DNA from 3 places in the Alteromonas australica genome. Region 2 is predicted to be linked to each of the others. Evidence: predicted binding sites of a transcription regulator. Region 2 holds the regulator's gene; each other region holds the start of a gene.
The links. Region 2 encodes FNR, which switches genes on or off when oxygen is low (the NO sensors DNR and NnrR bind a similar motif). Its sites were predicted from a motif close to TTGATCTAGATCAA; they were not measured.
Positions count from the first base shown of each region.

Region 1: EP13_RS16445 (GbsR/MarR family transcriptional regulator) is a predicted target of FNR. The motif match lies at 1,746-1,759, and genes of this name have one in related genera.
Region 3: EP13_RS11045 (PRC-barrel domain-containing protein) is a predicted target of FNR. The motif match lies at 4,338-4,351, and genes of this name have one in related genera.

Region 1 covers NZ_CP008849.1:3,777,819-3,784,684, forward strand. The annotation lists gene EP13_RS19160 (outer membrane protein assembly factor BamB family protein) at 177-1,529, shown strand; gene EP13_RS16445 (GbsR/MarR family transcriptional regulator) at 1,812-2,369, shown strand; gene EP13_RS16450 (cytochrome ubiquinol oxidase subunit I) at 2,381-3,742, shown strand; gene EP13_RS16455 (cytochrome d ubiquinol oxidase subunit II) at 3,752-4,762, shown strand; gene EP13_RS16460 (methyl-accepting chemotaxis protein) at 5,285-6,866, opposite strand, start outside.
Region 2 covers NZ_CP008849.1:2,268,140-2,275,005, forward strand. The annotation lists gene EP13_RS09945 (heavy metal translocating P-type ATPase) at 1-2,073, shown strand, start outside; gene ccoS (cbb3-type cytochrome oxidase assembly protein CcoS) at 2,079-2,294, shown strand; gene EP13_RS09955 (sulfite exporter TauE/SafE family protein) at 2,281-2,937, shown strand; gene fnr (fumarate/nitrate reduction transcriptional regulator Fnr) at 2,990-3,733, shown strand; gene uspE (universal stress protein UspE) at 3,832-4,761, shown strand; gene ttcA (tRNA 2-thiocytidine(32) synthetase TtcA) at 4,890-5,831, shown strand; gene EP13_RS09975 (patatin-like phospholipase family protein) at 5,832-6,821, shown strand; gene EP13_RS09980 (DUF2987 domain-containing protein) at 6,850-6,866, opposite strand, start outside.
Region 3 covers NZ_CP008849.1:2,490,885-2,497,750, reverse strand. The annotation lists gene EP13_RS11070 (sigma-54-dependent transcriptional regulator) at 1-192, opposite strand, end outside; gene EP13_RS11065 (exopolysaccharide biosynthesis protein) at 913-1,518, shown strand; gene EP13_RS11060 (LysR family transcriptional regulator) at 1,510-2,442, opposite strand; gene EP13_RS11055 (rhodanese-like domain-containing protein) at 2,512-2,862, opposite strand; gene EP13_RS11050 (ArsR/SmtB family transcription factor) at 3,030-3,362, shown strand; gene EP13_RS11045 (PRC-barrel domain-containing protein) at 3,454-4,194, opposite strand; gene maoP (DUF413 domain-containing protein) at 4,439-4,795, opposite strand; gene EP13_RS19305 (hypothetical protein) at 5,192-5,356, shown strand; gene EP13_RS11035 (LysR family transcriptional regulator) at 5,480-6,316, shown strand; gene EP13_RS11030 (DUF2750 domain-containing protein) at 6,333-6,677, shown strand; gene EP13_RS11025 (DUF2789 domain-containing protein) at 6,741-6,866, shown strand, end outside.

The sequences.
Region 1 (6,866 bases), 1.5 Mb from region 2:
CGATTTAAGGAAGGATTCATCATTTAGGATTTGATTAACTGTGTCGTCAAATTTTCTTTGCGGTACGCCTAATACGCTGACGGTAAAAACCTTCACGCTGAGTGAGTTTCACAGATATACCGCAGAAAAATCAACCTCTACAAACGGCACATTCTAAGATAAGAAGGAACGAATAAATGAAATCGATTGGTCACATTATCAAGGTAGCGATATTGAGCACCCTGATTGCAGCATGTGGTGGCGGTGGAGACAGCGGGAGTCGTGATTCGGGCTATTCAGGCAACAACGATGGTAATGACACCAACGTCCCCGCCGAGCCTTCTAGATTGGTATGGGACACTCAACTCCCTGTGGCTAGCTTCGCGTATTATTCATCGGTGGCGCTAAGTACCGACGAACAAACCTTATACGTGGGCACAGCTAAAAACGTACGAAACCCTTCTGCGGGTAACGATGTTGTCGCAGCCTATAACGTAGATGGCAGTATACTATGGCAACACTCGCTGCCAAACGGAGAGGAAGTTCGCTCAAGCCCCGTGGTGCATAACGATACTATTTATGTACTCGTAGAGAAACGTTCCGGTGAGTTCACTAAAGCCTATCGCGATCTCATTGCATTAAATTCTATCGGCGCACAGATTTGGCGTAAACGGGTGTCTACCTACCCAAATCAAACCGGTTCTGGACTATCCAAAGTTGTCGCCTATAACAATCAGATTATTTATACCGGGTTAGATATTTACGCATTTGATGCCGCTACTGGCGACGTGCTTTATGAGCGCTTATGTCATTGTAGCGAGCGACAAGACAGATTTATGAACGGCGCGGTAAACCATAACGGGGAATTAGTGTTTTTTGATGAAGGCAAAGTGCTCAAGCTGAATTTAACTGACTATACCTTATTAGGTGAATTCAAAGACGCAGAAACATTCGAATATGATCTGGTCCTTTCCACACCAGCCATCGATTCAAATAACAATATTTACTTTGGCTCAGAAGCTGGCATCTTGTACAGCTTTGACGATAACTTAGCGTTGAGATGGCGTTTCGAATTAGGCACGCCTGATGTGATTGAGGCCCCACATATTCGCTCATCAGTGGCCATAGATGAATCCCGTTCTACCCTTTATTTTGGTACAAAAAGTAATGAAAACAGTGAGTTTTACGCCTTAGACATGAACGATAAAAGCGTTAAATGGCAAGTGGCTATTCCAGGGGATATCTACGTTTCACCCGCCATCGGCGACAATGGCAACGTCTACTTTGCCTCGGAAACCGATTACCTATACAGCTATAATCCCGCTGGCGAATTAGAGTGGCAGGTTGATTTAGAGGTAAATGTGACTTGGTCATCCCCCGCCATAGACAGTAACGGCATTTTGTATATTGGTGGGCTGTCGTCTTCTGATTTATCTGCTTCAGACGCCACGGGCAAACTCTTTGCGATACAAACCGATAGCACCGGACTGATGCCAAATACATGGTCTAAACTTCATAAGAACAATCAGAACACAGGTGCGGGTCAGTAATCTGTGTCTGCCCTACGCTAATGTCAGCAGGGGTGCAAATTAAGTACAAAGCTAAGCACAAAGCCATTCAATAATGAATGGCTTTGTTATATCAAGGATTTCCATTTAACCACGCATATGGTCACCTGCCCCGCTATGCGCACCCCAAATACACTTCAACCCGCTTTTGCTACAGCGAACATCCCAGCATAAACCGCAACTGAAAATAAAATTAACTTGATCTGGATCAATAAGCGGCATAAACTTTCAGTAATTTCTGAAACTTCATACAGGACAACTCTTATGAAAATGACACCACTCATTACGTCTGCGGTGATGCACTTCGGTGAAATGGGAAGTCGCTGGGGATTTAACCGTACCGTGGGGCAAATTTTAGCGCTTATTGTGCTAAATGAAGAGCCCATTTCTGCCCAAGAAATTGCGGATGCCCTCAACATCTCGCGAGGTAACACCAGCATGGGACTAAAAGAGTTACAGTCGTGGCGATTGGTGAAGCAACATTTGGTGCCTGGCGAGCGAAAAGATTTTTTCATTCCCGCTGGCGATATTTGGACACTGGCGAATCGTGTGTTTGAAGAACGTCGCAAGCGAGAAATTGACCCCACGATGAGTTTGTTGAGGGACTTGCTGCTTGATGAAGCCGCGAATGAAAAAGAGGCGAACGCGCAACAAAAGTTGAACGAAATTCACGATTTACTCGAATCAATTACGGCATGGTCTGAAGAACTTCAGCACCTGGGGCCTGAGAAGTTAAACACGCTGATGAAGCTGGGATCTGGCGTGGGTCGTATGCTTGAGCTAAAGGACAAGTTATTACCGGGCAAAAACAGCGTTAACTAAGGGGGCTATCTGTGGATGCATTCTTGCTGTCTCGATTACAATTTGCGTTAAATATCAGTTTTCATATTCTGTTTCCTACCATCACCATGGCAATGGGCTGGTTTCTTTTCTATTTTAAATTACGTTCAAATACCTCAGGGCATCCCGTATGGATGCGTATGTACCGATTTTGGGTAAGGGTGTTTGCATTAAGCTTTGCGCTTGGTGTGGTGAGCGGCGTGACGATGTCGTTTCAATTTGGCACTAACTGGCCAGGATTTATGGAAAAAGTCGGCAATGTGGCAGGCCCTTTATTGGGTTATGAAGTCCTCACCGCCTTTTTCTTAGAAGCCACGTTTTTAGGTATTATGCTATTCGGCATACGCCGTGTGCCGAACTGGCTCCATACCGCCTCCACACTGATTGTGGCGTTAGGTACCACGACTTCTGCCTTTTGGATTCTGGCGCTGAACAGCTGGATGCAAACCCCGCAAGGCTTTGAAATGGTTGATGGCGTCGTGTATGCCACTAACTGGAAAGAGATTATTTTTAACCCTTCCTTTCCCTATCGATTTGTTCACATGATGTTGGCGTCTGGATTAACCGCAAGCTTTTTAATCGCCGGTTTGTCTGCCTATAGAATGTTAAAGGGCGACGATAAACTTGCACCTAAGTTAGCTCTTAAAACGGCCACTTATACTGCGGCAGTGCTTATTCCATTACAAATCTTTGCCGGTGACATGCACGGGCTAAATACGCTTGAGCACCAGCCCCAGAAAGTGGCCGCCATGGAAGGGTTGTGGGAAACCACCGAGGGTGCGCCTCTGCTCCTATTTGCTATTCCAGATGAAGAAAGCAGGGAAAATCACTTTGAAATACCCGTTCCTTACGGCGCTAGTCTTATTCTTACTCACGAATTACAGGGTGAAATCAAAGGGCTAAATGAGTTTAAAGGAGAACATCCCCCCGTGGCACCAGTGTTCTTTGGCTTTAGAGTCATGGTGGGCATGGGCCTATTAATGCTCGCCGTGTCTTGGTTAGGTAGCCTTTATCATCTACGTAATAAAACCTTGCCCACTTGGTTGAAGCGCACTTTTGCCGGTATGGCCTTTAGTGGCTGGATAGCCACCTTAGCAGGTTGGTATGTTACTGAAATTGGTCGCCAGCCCTATTTAGTGAGCGGCGTGCTTCGTACTCAAGATGCGGTAACTCAGTTACCCCCGGCAAACGTTGTGCTCTCGTTCTCCTTATACGCCATTATTTATACGGTTTTACTCTTTGCCTATATGGGAACGTTAATGTTGATGTGCCGTCGAGCAGTAGAAATTGAAGAAATATCTACTGAAGAAAGAGAAATGGCGAAAGCCGGAAAAATGTCCCCAGCAAATACATAAGGAGGCCACATGGTATTTGAAAATGTTTCTGCCGACGCCTTAGGTAATATTTATATTGGATTACTGGGTTTAGCGGTGCTGCTTTACGCCATTTTAGATGGCTACGATTTAGGGGTGGGCGTATTGCTTCCCCCTCGAAATGAAAAATTTAGAGATGACATGATTGCCTCCATTGGACCTTACTGGGACGCAAATGAAACCTGGTTAGTATTGGCGGTTGGGTTACTGCTTTTTGCGTTTCCTGAAGCACACAGTGAGGTACTACAGAGCTTGTATCTACCGGCCACCTTTATGCTACTGGGCCTAATATTACGCGGTGTCTCTTTCGACTTTCGCGCAAAAGTGGTTCAGGTTAATAAACGCAAGTGGGATTTAGCATTTAAGTACGGCTCTTTGCTAACCACCTTAGCGCAAGGTTATATGTTGGGGATATATGTAACTGGGCTACGCAGCGATTTATGGGCGCAGATGTTTGCTCTGTTAGCGGCATTGGGTGTCACTGCTGCTTACGCGTTTATTGGCAGTTGTTGGTTAATTTTAAAAGCGGAAAATCAATTGCAAGAAAAGGCCTATTATTGGGCAAAACGCGGATTAGGTGTTTTATCTATAGGCATTGTCGCGGTGAGTATCGCAAACCTAACACTGCACGACGAAGTCAGGGAGCTATGGCTATCAGCGCCGTGGGGTTATGTGTTAATGGCCATTCCTGTCGCTTGTTTTGCACTGTTGTCTTTGTGCGGCATGCTACTGAAAAAACTTCCAGAGGCGAAAGGCAAAGGAGAATGGCTGCCGTTTTTCATCGCCCTCTTAGTCTTTGTTCTTTGCTTTAGTGCGTTTGGAATAAGTTACTACCCCTTTGTTATTCCGGGTAAACTGACCATCACAGACGCATTGAGTGACGCAAACTCCTTACGCTTTTTACTTGTAGGCGTGGTGATTGTGGTACCTTGCATTTTAGCCTACACCGCTATGGTATATAAGATATTTTCAGGCAAGTCGGAAAAGCTCTCGTACTATTAATAAATAGCCTAAAGGCGCGTTTCCTCTTATATACTTTGCCTATATAGTAAGCATCACTAAAATGAAGTGGTGCTTACTCTTTTCACCATTTATCATTTTTGTTACGCACTTTTGTGTGTGTGAAGATGCGATCTTTCTTCAATTTTTGATCTTTTTCTCGTCCCAGCCATTACAAAATTTTAAGGATAAAGTGGAAACTTGCCTTAAATGTAAGCAAATTGTTACATGCATCTCATTTTTCACTCTATCCATAATAACTATTGACATTAAACTGTAATAATACTATCTTTTATTTGGGGCACTATTTATACAGAAGGAGCATAAAATGGTCAACGTTCTCCATCCGTTTTCTCGGTTCTTCAAGCGTGCACACCCCTATACAGTCGCTCATTATATTGGCCGTAAGAATGCACAGCGTATCTTAGGATGTAAAATCAAAAAGAAATCCAAGATTTTCGCGGAACAGCAAAGTGAAAACGAACATCATTAATTGATATGGGTCTCAGTTGAGACCCATTTTTTTTAGCTAAGCTTAAACTTGTTAGTGAGTATATTGAGGTTGCTGGCTAATTGAATCAAGGTACCAGATGCCTTTTCTACTTGTTCGTTATTACCGGAAATATCGCTCCCTAACCCGTTGAATTTATCAACCACGGCTTTAACGTTTTCAACTTGCTGCTGAGATTGTGATGCCAGAGTTGCCGCTTCTTGGCTAACCGCAACCAAAGATGAAATAGTGGCTTCTCCTTCGGTCAGGCTATCCACCAACTCGTTAGCCAACGAAACAGAAAAGTGCGCCTTATCTTGATTCGAACTCATGGTAGCCCCTGCGCGCTGGATAGCGGTGACAATTTTTTCCAGGATGTCGTTAATTTCTAACGTGGACTGATGTGTACGCGCAGCTAAAGTTCTAACTTCATCGGCAACCACTGCAAACCCCCGTCCAGACTCTCCTGCCCTCGCCGCTTCAATAGCTGCATTTAGCGCCAACAAGTTCGTTTGAGCAGCAATGTCAGCAATGGTTTTCACCACGCTAGATACGTTCTCACCTTCGTTTTGCAACGTCACTAAAATATCGGCAGTTTGTTCGATATCGGCCGTTAAATCAGAAATGGCAGTGGCTGTTTGCTGGACATTTTCGCGCCCTAAGCGCACATCGCCAGCACTCTGCTGCGCTACTTGAGCTGCGACCTCCGAGCGCGTCAAACTTTGCGACATACCTTCGTGTAACGCATCCATAATGACGACAAGAGCATCGATTTCTAGACGCAGATTTGCTACCGAAGTGGTCGATGCCGAACTAGATTGCGTCAGCACTAGCGTTGCATTATCTATACCGGTAGCAGCTTCCCTCACATCTTTCAGCCCCGCGTCAAAGACGTTAACAAGCCCTTGAAGACTGTCTGTCATTCTATTGAGTTCTTGCGTTGAATGGGCAGGTAAAACTGTCACTAAGTTTCGAGTCTTTGCTAGCTCGTCGAGTTCGTCGGCCATGCAAGCGATGGGTTGAGCGATACTTCTTTTCGTTAACCAAAACGCAATAAGCACAACTGTACTCAAAATAACAATGAGTGAATAAACCACAATTTGACTGGAAAATAACTGCGCTTCTATTTCTGCAGTGCGGCTATTTGCCGCCTTTGCCACTGATACCCGGACTTCATCAAGCCCTTGTTGGAATTGGCTAGCCAGTTGTGTAATACGCTGTAAATCGGAGCGGGCCACATCCCAATTTACGCTGTCTGCGGTCATTGTTTCAAACAGCGCATTTAATGAAAAAGACAGTGCCTCATAGTCTTGAAGCAAGTCATCATTATCTGTATACCCTAGGGAATAAAAGGCCGCTAGCGTAGATCCCTTGATACGATCAAACTGCTCATCAAACTCGCTAGCTTCTAAAGTGTAACCATATAGTGAGTACCCTATTAGTACCATCGACTTAGTGTTTGCTTTAATATTATCTATGTGTTTTAAGGCGGGTAGTGTTTCAGAAACAAACATATTAACGTGCCGAGCCACCTCCCTATTGTTGAGTGTTAGCACAGCCGCCGCTAGCAGCGTGACAAAAAGCACACTCGCATAGCCTGTTAGCACGCGAGCATTG
Region 2 (6,866 bases):
TGTGCCGCCTGCGGATGGCTAATTGAAAAGCAATTGAGCAAGGTAAAAGGGATTAAGCAAGTCGCCGTAAACGTACAAGAACGGCGAGCATTAGTGACGTGGCTAGATGAAGACATTAAGCTTAGCCAAATTATGGCCGGCCTTAAGCGCATTGGTTATCACGCCTCGCCCTTTCAAGCCGACGAACACGAAGCCAGCTACAAACGAGAAGAAAAAGCCTTTTTAAAGAAACTCGGGTTAGCAGGCATCATGACGATGCAAGTGATGATGCTTATGGCCGGATTGTATTTCGATTGGTTTGGTGCCATTGAACAAGAAACACGTCAGTACTTTTATTGGGTGGCGCTTACCCTTACCACACCTGTGGTGCTTTATTCTGGCAGCAATTTTTACTTAGGTGCCATTAAAGCGTTAAGTGCAAAAACCGTGAACATGGACGTGCCTGTTACCCTTGCCGTATTTGGTACTTATATTGCCGGCCTACGAGCCACCTTGCTTGAAACCGGCGAAGTGTTCTTCGAATCAATCTGTATGTTCATCTTCTTATTACTGCTTAGCCGTTTTTTTGAGCACAGAAGCCGACATAAGGCAGCCCAAATCTCTGCCAATATGACGCAGTATATTCCGGTATCAGCAACAAAAGTGAATGCAGATGGCACATTTTCGAATTGTTTAGCCAAGCAATTAAGGCCAGAAGATATTGTTTTTGTAAAGGCTGGCGAGACCATTCCGGTAGACGGTATCGTGCTGGAAGGCACCGCTTCTGTGGACGAAAGTATGCTCACCGGCGAGTTTAATCCGGTGAATAAACGCCCTACTGCTAGTGTTTACGGTGGTACCGTTGCCCAAGATGGCGCATTAACCATTAAAGTCACACAAAGCCTAAAACATGCGTTGGTTAATCAAATTGTCCGTTTACAGGCCAGCGCTATGGCCTCCAAACCCAAAGCCGCGTTGCTGGCAGACAAGTTCTCTCGATATTTTGTAAGCGCCGTATTGGTAATCTCAGCAGCCACCTACGGGTTTTGGACATTTGTGGGCAATGAAGATGCCTTCTGGATTACCATTTCCGTGTTGGTTGCCACATGCCCTTGTGCACTCGGTTTAGCCACGCCCTCGGCACTCACTTGCGCGGTGGCCAAGCTAAATAAACAAGGCATTTTGCTAAAGCGTGCTGATGCCCTTGAGCAACTCAATGACATTGACACCATTGCGTTAGATAAAACCGGCACCCTTACACAAGGGAAGTTTTCCATTCAGACGGCGTGGTTTGCAGAGGGTGTAGATAAAACCACAGCGATGGACATTGCCGTAGCACTTGAAGCGCGCTCAGAGCACCCTATTCAACAAGCATTTACAGGTAAGATTAAGCACAAAGTATCAGACTTCGAAGTCACGCCAGGAGGCGGAATTAGCGGAAACGTGAATGGCAGTGCATTTTCCATGGGATCTGCTTCCTATTGTGGCGTATCACTCCCCGCCAATTTGCCGTTCGTTGCCAACGTGCTACTGGTGTCTGGCAAGACGCTAATAGCGGCGTTTTTAGTCAGTGACAAGTTACGTGATGACACGCAAGCCACATTAGATATGCTAAGCCAATATCAGTTGATGGTATTAAGTGGTGACACCCAAGAAAACGTGAATAATATTGTTAACACCCTGCCTATTCAACGTGCCCTTGGTGGCCTGTCCCCGGAGCAAAAGTTTGAAGAAGTACAAAAGCTTCAACAGCAAAACAAAAAAGTCCTTATGATGGGTGACGGGATAAATGATGCGCCAGTGCTTGCAAGTGCAGACGTGGCTGTTGCAGTGGGTAACGCCACCGATGTGGCAAAAACGGCAGCCGATGTCATCTTGCTGGGTGATAGTCTTTTATCCGTGCCACAGCTACTTAATGTTGCCCTAAGTGTTAAACGTAAAATTAGACAAAATATCGCGTGGTCTGTAGGTTACAATATTTTGATTCTTCCCTTTGCCATTGCCGGTGTGTTGTCTCCCTGGATGGCCGTTGTGGGTATGTCTCTCAGCAGTATTATCGTAGTAACCAATTCAACACGACTATTAAGTAAATAATTAATATGAGTATTATCTACGTTCTTATCCCTATCGCCATTATTATTGTTGCAGTGGCCGTGGTTATCTTTTTTTGGGCGGTACGCTCGAATCAATTTGAAGATTTAGACCGCCAGGGTTACAGCATTTTATTTGATGATGATTTATCGCCAGAGGAAAAAGCCTTGGCTGAAGAACGCAAAAAAGTGCAACAAAATCAGGAAAACGATGACAGAAATTAATCTGTTGTCAGCATTTCTCATCGGTATTGCTGGGGGCGTACACTGCGTTGGCATGTGCGGTGGTATTGTCGCTGCGCTTCGTTCGGTTACGCCTAGCCATAAGCCCGCGTTTCCTTTTACCCTCGCCTACAACCTTGGTCGTATAGCTAGTTACACCTTAGCTGGTACAATCACAGGTGCCATGGGGCAAATTGCCCGCCACTATATTCCTGTCGCATCTTATGTGCTTTCGTTACTCAGCGCTTTAATGCTGTTGGCCTTAGCCTGTTATTTGGGAAAATGGTGGACAGGCTTAACCCATGTTGAGGCCCTAGGGAAAGGCATATTTAAACGTATTCAACCTTATTCCAAACGCTTTCTCCCCTTTAAAACCCCTTGGCATGCGTTACCGTACGGCTTTATTTGGGGCTGGTTACCTTGCGGACTCGTGTATTCCACCCTTACTTGGGCATTAGCATCAGGGACAGCGGTGGACGGTGCTGCCATTATGTTTGCGTTTGGCTTGGGCACTTTACCTACATTACTCGCGGCAAGCACGGGGGCGGCTTACATTGTGTCTGCTTTCCAGCAGCCAAAACTTCGACAAACACTGGCGGTTTGTATGGCCTTATATGCAATTTATTTAATTTATCGCGCATTTTAGCCGCTATCGTAGTAACATTTACGTAGAGTTTACCAGTTTAGGTGCGGTTATTATGAGCAAAGGAAGCGAGTTTTCAATTCACTGCCAAAATTGCAGTTTTAGTCATTTATGTTTACCCGTGGCGCTGAATAAAACAGAAATTGAGTCGCTAGACGACATTATTGAACGAAAAAAGCCCCTGCATAAAGGCGACGCGCTGGTAAAAAATGGCGATGTATTTCATTCGTTATTTGCTGTACGCACCGGTTCTTTCAAATCCTTTGTCACTAACGCTGATGGTGAAGAGCAAATTACCGGCTTTCATTTTCCTGGCGACATCATCGGCTTTGACGCCCTTCGTAGCCAAAAGCATCAAAGCTATACCCAAGCGCTTGAAACCGCGATGGTGTGCGAACTCCCCTACGAAACATTAGATGAAATGTCGGTGCAATTCCCCAAATTGCGCCGCCAGATCATGAGCTTTATGAGCGCTGAAATTAAGCAGGATCATGATATGATCATGTTACTCAATAAGCGTTCTGCCGAAGAAAGGTTGTTATATTTTCTGGCGCATCTTTCTGGCCGTTTTGAAGAGCGAGGGTTCTCCCATCGTGAGTTTCATTTAACGATGACAAGAAACGAAATAGGCAACTATTTAGGGTTAACCATTGAGACAATAAGCCGTTTATTAAGTCGCTTTCAAAAAGAAGCGATCATTCGCGTAGACGGCAAACTTATCACTATTCTCAATTTCGACGCATTGGACAGTAAACTACAAAATGTCACTGTACCAACGATTGCCTGTACAGGTATCTGATATTTTGTAATCGCTTTGATCTAAAACAACTTACGTTTTTACAAATAGGTATTACACTTACATCATAACTATCGCAAACGATGAAGTTCGGAGGGGTTATGATTAATTATCAACACATTCTCGCTGTTGTAGAACTGGAGAGAGACACCCAGCCCGCCCTCAGTCGCGCTCAAGAAATATCTGACAAAACAGGCGCAACGATCACCGCTATGCTGGTGGTATACGATTTATCCTATGATATGACCACCATGTTAAGCCCGGATGAACGTGAGGCTATGAAAGACGCCGTTACCAAAGAGCATGCAAGCTGGCTGTCAGAACACTTACGCCAACTTGGCTTTTCCCACATAGACATTGTGGTTCAGTGGAATAATCGCGCTTTTGAGGCAGTGATTCACCATGTTATTGATAACGATATTGATTTAGTAGTAAAAGCTACTAAGCGTCACGATGATCTCGCCTCGGTTATTTTTACGCCAACCGACTGGCATTTACTGCGTAAGTGCCCTAGCCCGGTGCTATTAGTAAAAGAGCATGATTGGCCAGAAGGTGGCCAAATCATCGCTGCGGTGAATGTGGGTTCTGAAGATGACGAACATAATCTATTGAACGATAAACTGACTGTGATTGCCAATGATTATGCAAAGTTACTGAACGGCAATGTCAATCTCGTCAACAGTTACCCTTCTACACCGTTAAATATTGCGATAGAAGTACCTGAATTTGACCCTGACGCTTACAACAACTCGGTAAAACATCATCACCAAGCTGAAATGGCAGGCCATGCAAAAAAATACGGTATTACCACAGCAAACACCTATGTAAAAGAAGGCTTACCAGAAAAAGTCATCCCCATGGTAGCCAAAGATATTGACGCGGAATTAGTGATAATTGGCACCGTCGGGCGGGTGGGACTGTCGGCAGCACTAATTGGCAATACGGCAGAACACGTGATTGACGAACTAGATTGCGACGTGCTGGCCGTAAAACCTGATGGTTTTGTATCGCCGTTAGCGAATAAAAAATAGCGACAGCCCATTATCTGCACATTGCGCAATAATTTCGTTAAAGCGGGTTATTGTGTTTACTAGCATGGCTCATAAAGTCGACTTTGTTGTATAATGGCGGCTTTCGCAGTAACCAAGCCAGTATTATTATGAGTGCAAATATCAGCAGTGCAGATGTTGCTAATAGCCCATCGCAAAGTAAACAAAAATACAACCTAAATAAGCTTCAAAAACGCTTACGTCGCAACGTGGGTAAGGCCATTGCTGATTTCGGTATGATTGAGCATAACGATAAAGTCATGGTGTGCTTATCTGGTGGAAAAGATAGCTACACCATGCTAGATATCCTCATGTTTTTGAAAAAAATTGCACCCATTCATTTTGATATCGTGGCGGTTAATCTCGATCAAAAACAACCTGGATTTCCTGAGCATGTCCTACCGCAATACTTAGATAGCTTAGGGGTAGAGTATAAAATTGTTGAAGAAGACACCTACTCCATTGTAAAAGACAAAATACCTGAAGGTAAAACGACCTGCTCGCTTTGTTCTCGCTTGCGCAGAGGGATTTTGTACCGTACGGCGAAAGAACTAGGCGCAACAAAAATTGCCCTGGGTCACCACAGAGACGACATGCTTGAAACCTTCTTTTTGAACATGTTTCATGGCGGCAAGTTAAAATCTATGCCACCTAAACTAGTGAGCGACAATGGCGAGCACATTGTTATTCGCCCCCTCGCTTATTGTAATGAAAAAGACATTATCAAATATTCCGAGGCTGCTGAGTTTCCCATTATTCCCTGTAATTTATGTGGCTCGCAAGAGAATCTGCAGCGTCAGAATATTAAAGCCATGCTACAAGACTGGAACAGACGATTTCCAGGGCGAATTGAGTCTATGTTTAGGGCATTACAGAATGTGGCACCTTCCCATTTAGTAGATAAAAACTTATACGATTTTAAAAGCATCAAGACGCAAGATGCGCCGGTGGCAGACGGTGATATTGGTTTTGATCCTCCTAGCTTTGATACTCAACCCACTGCTGAAGAAGAAAACGATATTCACATAGTGAACATGACGGAAGCAAAGTAAATGAAGATTGGCTTAGCACTAGGCGCTGGCGCCGCAAGAGGTTGGACCCATATAGGTATTATCCAAGCGTTGGAAAAACTCGGCATAAAAATCGATGTGGTTGCTGGGTGTTCAATTGGCGCTTATGTCGGTGCTGCCTATGCAAGCGGCAAGTTAGAGGGGCTAAAAGAGTGGTCTTGTTCCCTAAGCGATTGGCAAGTATTAGCGCTTATGGGTGTTGGTTTACGCCGCGGTGGCTTGGCAAGTGGACAAAAAGTATTCGACAAATTGGCGTCTGAGTTTTGTGCAGAAAGCTATGAAGAAATGAACAAACCCTTTGCGTCGGTAGCCACAGATTTATATACCGGCCGTGAAGTCGTGTTCAACTCAGGTCCTGTGGGAAACAGTATTCAAGCTTCTTGCGCTATTCCCGCTTTGTTTTCCCCTGTACCTTATGAAGACAGATGGCTGGTTGATGGTGCAGTGGTAAATCCAGTGCCCGTGAACCTTTGTCGTCAATTGGGCGCTGATTTTGTCATTGCGGTTAACTTAAACGCCGACTTTAGGCCACTTAGGCTAGAAAAACTGCGCCAAGACCATGAAGAAAACCAACGTAAAACCGAAGACTTCTTCACCAAAAGCCAAAATGTTTTAAAGCAGTGGTTTTCACCAGATAGCAAACGAGACGATAAAGATACAGAAGCGCAAACCGATGATTCACTTGCCGCAGAGGTTATTGAAAAAGTCGAAGAAGAACTCACAGAGGTACCGGTAAAGGTTAACAAACGTAATCCACCGGGTATTATGAGCGTCATGAGCAGTTCGTTAGAGATTCTTCAAGCCAGAGTAACCCGTTCCAGACTCGCGGGCGATCCGCCAGATATTCTTATTGAGCCCCAATTAACCGATGTAGGCATTATGGAATTTCATCGTGCCGAAGAGTTATGCGCAAAAGGGGAAGAAACCATTAATCGAATAGCGGAACAAATCCGCTATCAATTATTAACTTAAAAAGCCCAATGCGTTAGCCGTTAAACTGCTAACTTGACGCTAACG
Region 3 (6,866 bases), 220 kb from region 2:
GAATAAATGGGCTCCGCTCCCGTCAGGTAGCATAAAGTCGAGTAATACGTGGTCGAAGGTTTCTTTCGTTAACCAGTCTCTTGCTTCTTCTAAATTAGCAGCAGTTAGAACTTCATGACCGAGAAACTCAATAATCGTACAGGCAACTTCTGTAAATTCCGCATCGTCGTCTACAAGCAAAACAGTAAGCACGTAAATTTCCTTTTCTAAACTTCCAATAACCTCACTACTACGGAGTAAAAGGCTATAAGATCAATATTATAAATCGTTATTTTTTGACTAAATGTATTCTGGCGGCGACAGTGAATAGTACCTGTCGTGGCTAAATTTGCAATTGCACACGTCAAGGCGCATGGGGTTTATTTTTAAATAGAATCTCGTTTTGAAGTGAAAACCCTGTTCAATTTTGCAAACACACGCCGACTATGGTTCACAGTTTTGCAGGTAGTATGCCAACAAGCTATAAGTGCACTTAAGTGGCGTTCAGTGTCTGCGTTTTAAGCACCCAAAATGTTAAAGAACAGCACGTCAAATCTCTAAGCGGGGCGGAGGCCGTTTTTTCGCGTACCGCGTGACAATACGGCCAGCATGACGTCATTTTGTTGAGTTTTCCTAGGGTATATCGTTCAGATAACCGCGCAAAATGCGCTTTCGGTGTGTGGCATATAATTAGCATTATCTCTATGGACTCTGGTCTGCTTTAACGTCATGTGTAGGTCATTTCACAGCAATATAAAGAATGGAAGTTGGCGGTAAAAATGGCTTTATGTTGATGTAGTTAATTGTTTTATATCTGTTTTTATAATTTTGAAGGTGGGTTTATAGCAACAAGCATAGCAACAAGCATAGCAACAAGCATGGCAACAACGCAGGCCGGACATTTAGGGTAAAAATAACCGACAGGGAATGAAAATGTTGCACGGTAAGGCTGAACGGTCAATGACCTTATATGAGCTGCTAGGCAAAATGCAGCCGAAACCTGATACCAACAGCATGTGTTTCGCAGACTTTTGGCAGGCATTAGAAAAGCGAGGATTTGGCCCCATGTTGGCGATGCCTGCGTTTATCGCGTCTACGCCCATAGGGGCAATACCGGGCGTACCATCACTGACTGGCGTGACAATATTACTCATTGCTCTGCAAATATTACTCGGTCGTCGCCACCCTTGGTTACCTAACGCCATTATGAAGCTCGAAATTGAGGGCGATCACCTCCATACGGCGGTTACGAAAATGAAGCCTTATGCATTAAGGGTTGATAGGTTTCTGATTCCTCGTTGGTTTTTCATGCGCCAACCTATTTTTCGCTCGTTAATCGCCCTGAGTTGTGCATTGTGCGGACTTATCATGGTGCCTTTAGAACTAGTACCTTTTATGGGGCTAATACCGGCGGTGGCAGTCCTCATTATGGCCATAGGTATGGCTACCGACGACGGCGCGGTGGCGTTGTTGGGTTTATCTATTGCTACCTGTGGTTTCTTATTGAGCGGCCAGCAAATAATGCAAGGATTAACATAAAGGCTCACCGCAAGGTTGCAACATACCGTGAGCCGAGGGGAGATTCATGGTTTGGTATCGCAGTTCTCCAATGAAAGAGCGCGCCGCCGGCCCCAGTCCGTCACCATCTTCAAATGATAAGTACAGCAGCGACTTACGTAACCCCCCGTTATTACCAAGGGGCAAAGGAAGTAATGCTCCTTCTTCTAATTCTTTTTTAATAATCGCAATGGGCAGCCAAGCAAAACCAAGTCCTTGGGAAATGATATCCACCGACGTACGAATATGGCTGACGGTCCAACGTTGATCTGCACCAAGCCAGCCAACATCCACTTTGCGTTCAGCAGAGGAATCTCGTACAACGATTTGTCGATGAGACTTGAGATCTTCTAATGTTAGCGGCCTGTCCAGCGCATGTAATGGATGGTCGGGATGTGCTACCGCTGCAAATTCGATTTCGCAGAGATCTTCACTAAACCCCGTGGGATAGGTAAAAGGTGATATGGCGATATCTACATTGCCACTATTGAGCATTGAATTTGCGCCCGACAATACCGTTTCTTCAATTTCTATGCGTAGCAAGGGGAACTCCTCAGACACTTTATTTAAGACGTTATAAAGTAAGTCTGAGGGAAAAATAATGTCTACGGCAATTCTCAGCAGCGTTTCTGTACCCGCTTGTAAACTGGTTGCTACCGCCTCGAGTTTTTGTGCTTCATTGAGTAAAAAAGTGGCTCGACGGTACATAAGTTCACCTTGAGCTGAAAGCTGCACTTTTCTACCCGTATTTTCAAATAGCTCAACGCCAATGGCATGTTCTAATTTTTGCACAGCATGATGCACACTGGATTGGCTTTTATGCACCACAGCGGCCGCTTGATTAAAGCCTCCTGCGTCCACAACCGCCTTAAACATGCGCCATTGTTCCAACGTTGATTTTAGCATGGTTTAACTTTCTCAATTCACTGCGGGGATTAGGGGGTTATACCATATTGAAACTGGCCTTAGTAAGCGTTAATCGGTTACTGCTGCAATAATATCGTCCACCGCACAAGTGACTACTGAAACTTGCTCGTAGCCCATAAGCATGAGTTGCTCTGCCGCCAAAGAGGCACGCACCCCAGACGCGCAGTGGATATATATAGGCCGATCTGCTTCTTTTACAAGTGCCAGCATCTTCATCTCTAAAATGCCTCTTGGAATGGCCGTTGCTTTATTTACCGGTTTTTCGGCCACTTCACTGGCTTCCCTTACATCTAAAAGTAACCCTTGATTTTTCTCAATCTCAAGCGCCGCTTCTTTGGCAGTAATTCGACGAATAGGTTTCTCAATATTTTTTAATCGAGTAGGGATATCTATTAGCACGTAAAATCTCCTATTTAGTATATAATGATAATATTATATATAACATTTGATGGAAAAGAAGAACAGCACTGTCAAGGTTAGACAGTCAATTTGGGCTTTTCGATAAACCTTATATACTTTAGTATAATGCATTAAGGGGTTTCCCCAATGAAAAATGAGAACATTTTATGCTAGCGACTCTAAAGCTCGACCCTTCAGCAATGCATCAACATGCAGCAGATGCTGAGCAGTATTTAAAGCAAATTGCTAATAAAACCCGTTTGATGATTTTGTGCAATTTGCTGGAAAAAGAACGATCTGTAAGCGAGTTATTGGACGTGGTAGATGTTTCACAGCCTGTGATTTCTCAGCATCTGGCCCTCTTACGGGAAGCCGCATTGGTGGCCACAAGAAGGGAAGGGCAAACGATTTATTATCGTCTTGCTGACGAACGTGTTACCCAAACGATGGCGTTACTTTATCAGTTTTTCTGTGCGTCAGAAGAGGCGCTGGCTGAATAGACGAGATTGCTGTTCTCGCCAAATTCGTTTTTCATGAGTAAATTGGCAGTGAATAAAGGCGGCCACGAATCGCTAGCCGCCTCTCAAGGCTTTATTTAGCAATTTGATGGACGATATCGGCAATGTATTCACCATTACCAAGTTTATCAATGTCAATGTCGGGGCGAGCCATCAGTCCATCGTGGTCTAATTTCACACTGACTCTGTGAGACGACCAATCAATTTGAAGAATATCCGTGGGCAAGAGGGCTAGTTTTTTTCCACCCGGTAACCAATTGTTGGTGTCTACCACCAATAACCGTATTGCCCAATTTCGGGTGTCGACGACAAAATCACAAATGTGCCCTACATTGTCATCTGTGGTGGCTACCTCGTAACCTGAGACTTCGCCACAGGCGCGAAGATGGTTTTCTTTATTTGCTGACAAATCTTCTCGGGCTTCGTCCATTAATTTGGGGTCGGCGAGTTCAGTCGGGTGAGAAAAGTCGCCCCAGGCGCCGGGCCCTATCCAGTAATAACCATAGCCGAAATAGCGGAATAACGTTTCTTCATATTCTCTGGACACCGGCTTGTGTTCATCAATGGTTGGGCTGTTTTTAAGTGTTTCGGCGTCCATGGCCACATCAATCGTGTCATGATCGCGATTAATGATGGATACCGATATAGGGGATATGACCACTTTGCGACTCAGTGGTAGCCAAGTATTGGTATCAGCAACCAAATAGCGTATTACAAAGCTATCATCATCAAACAAAATATCGCGTATGCCGCCAATATCCTTGTCTGTTGCATGAATCGAAAAATGTTTTAACTGTTTGTAAGTTACCATCATCGTTGCGTCTCCTTTGCCTGCGGCTGGGGTAATTCGATGTCGACCTACTTTTCATTAGGGGAAACTGTCACGTTATCGCCTAACTAAAGTGTAGTCCTTCAAAGTAGATATAAAAAGCTATATTGGTTTGTTCGGCAAGATGATTGAGACAGATCAGAATTTATCGAAAACTACGGGAGAAAGGAGACGTGCTTTACCGTTTATTACTAAGCGATAAAGCACAACGCGCCGTGAAGAGGCCGGTTTAGGCTACGTCAAACTCTTCATCGGTATAATCGTCATCGTAATCAGATTGATTACTGGCGCTGCTATGCAAGGTATAAAAATGTTTTTTGCCACGAGAGAGCCTTACATACTTTGCCCATGCTTTTTCGACAGGGTTAATGGCTTCTGCACGCCCAGAGATAAAATCCACGAAGTGTTTCTCATCTTCTGATTCGGCTTGTAGCTCACCGGTTTCTAAAGCATTGAGGGTTCTACCATAAAGCGAGAGTAAGTTCGCTTCACTAATACTGAAATCACCCGACTTTTTAAAGCCGTAAGGAAACTTCACACGGTCAATAAAAGGTTTTGCAGAGGTTCGAATAGCTATGTTGTTCATAACAGTTCCAGCGTAAGTTGATGTACAAGCGCACTTTTAAGCCAAAACTCATTTAAGTTGAAACAAAACTTTTTTTTCTTATCAATAAAAAATTTTGTTGCAAGGATTGCCACGGCGTTTATTTACCATCATACACCTACGGTATTAGTATGGAGTGAGATTTTCCTTGGTTTAAGTTTATGAAATTAATGAAGTAATTTGTTTTCCTCTGCCGCTGTTTCGGTATCGTGGCTATACGCTAGATAGCGTGGGAAGTGGCATTTTGCCTTCGCCAGACGTGGTCTGTTTTGAAATTTCATTTTATTAAAATTTATTGTCGAAACGATGATAAATATTCGTTTTTCATTTGAAGAGCAAAGCGAATAATGAAGGGGTGTTAATTACCAAGAGATGACAATGAGTAAAGACTATCGTTACCAACGTGAAGAATGGGACTCGGTAGAAGACGAAAGCTTCCCATCTAAGCGCAGCGCAAAACGTCATGACCACGTTAAAGCGAAGCAAAAGCGAGACGAACAGCGTCGAGAAAAGCTACGTAGATTACAATCGGAGAGCTTTTAGCCTACTTGATTGAAATTTGACTAAACACACTGCGGATCGCAGTGTGTTTCTGTGCTTTTTGGTTTACATCACGTATTATCTGTGACAGTTTACTTTCATCAGTTCTACGGTTATGTAAGAAGCATGGACATTCGCTTTCTCACCACATTTATCGAAGTTGCTAATACACGTCATTTTGGCAAAGCAGCGGAGAACCTTTATCTTACTCAATCTGCAGTAAGTGCGCGTATTAAATTGCTCGAAGAGTATTTTCATTCCACGTTATTTATCCGGCAAAGAAACAGTATTCAGTTGACTCAGTCAGGTGAAAAGTTATTGCCCTATGCCCAGCAGCTTTGCAGTACCTTGAATGAAGCTAAGCAAGAACTGCAAATTCAATCTTCTGAGTACGTCGTTTGTGGCGCTACCCAATTGGCTAGCGAATTAATTTTGCCATCAACACTTAAAGCGTTACACGCTGATTTTCCTGATTGGTCGGTGAAGGCGGAAGTGCTGACGTTAGACAGTTTGTCTCGGCAGCTGCATGAGCGGGTGACCGATTTAGCTTTTTCCACGGAACCGCTAAAGTCAGAAGAAGTGAACAGTCAAATACTGTTAGAGAAACCTTTAGCACTGTATCGCGTGGGTGATGCTCAGGCCGAGGTCAGCGCGAGTGACTTTGTGGCCATCGACTTTGGCAGTAAAGCGAGAGATATCCTGCTAACACTTTACCCACAATTGCGAGATGCAAAATTAAGAACTAATTCACTCACCTTGGCATTAAATAATTTATATGCTGAAGGCGGCATTGCCGTGTTACCTGAAGATGCCTTTGTGCATCTACCCGCGCAAACGCCGATAACGAAAATTCAGTCACTGGAAAATATATCATTGAAGGTTTACCTTCATACAATGAAACAGGTTCGACGAGTAGGCTTGCAAGGCCTCATCGACGGTATCTCGTCTATTAATCCAGCCTAACTATTAAGAGATCCTTATGACTCATCCTTTGCTTGAAAAAAATGCGTTTGAACGCTTAGAAGCCAGTTTACAGCAAATTAAAAACGCTAAAGAGTTGTTTATCCTAAAAGATGAGCACGGCTGCGTTATGCTAACCACAGATGAAGAAGACGGCGTACCAGTATGGCCTGATGCCAGCTTAGCGGCGCTGTGGGCAACGGAAGACTGGTCGGATTGTGAAACCATGGCTATATCTACCCAAGATTTCCTAACGAAGTGGGTGCCAGGCATGACACAAGATGACCTCATGGTGATGGTATGTCCTGTGCCCGGCGAAGAGGGCGAAGTGATTACTCCTGCACACTTTGCTGAAAAAATTTAATGATCTGCTGATCTCCCTGATCCGTTTAAACCCCAACGGCAAAATGGACGACACGGAGGGAGTATGTTTGTTGAACAACCCACAATGGCGAGCTTATTTGGGCAGCTTGGGCTAGATAGCAGCGACCAAGCTATTGACCGCTTTATCGAGCAACATAAAGGGCTTAACAAGAGTCAGCACCTGAACGAG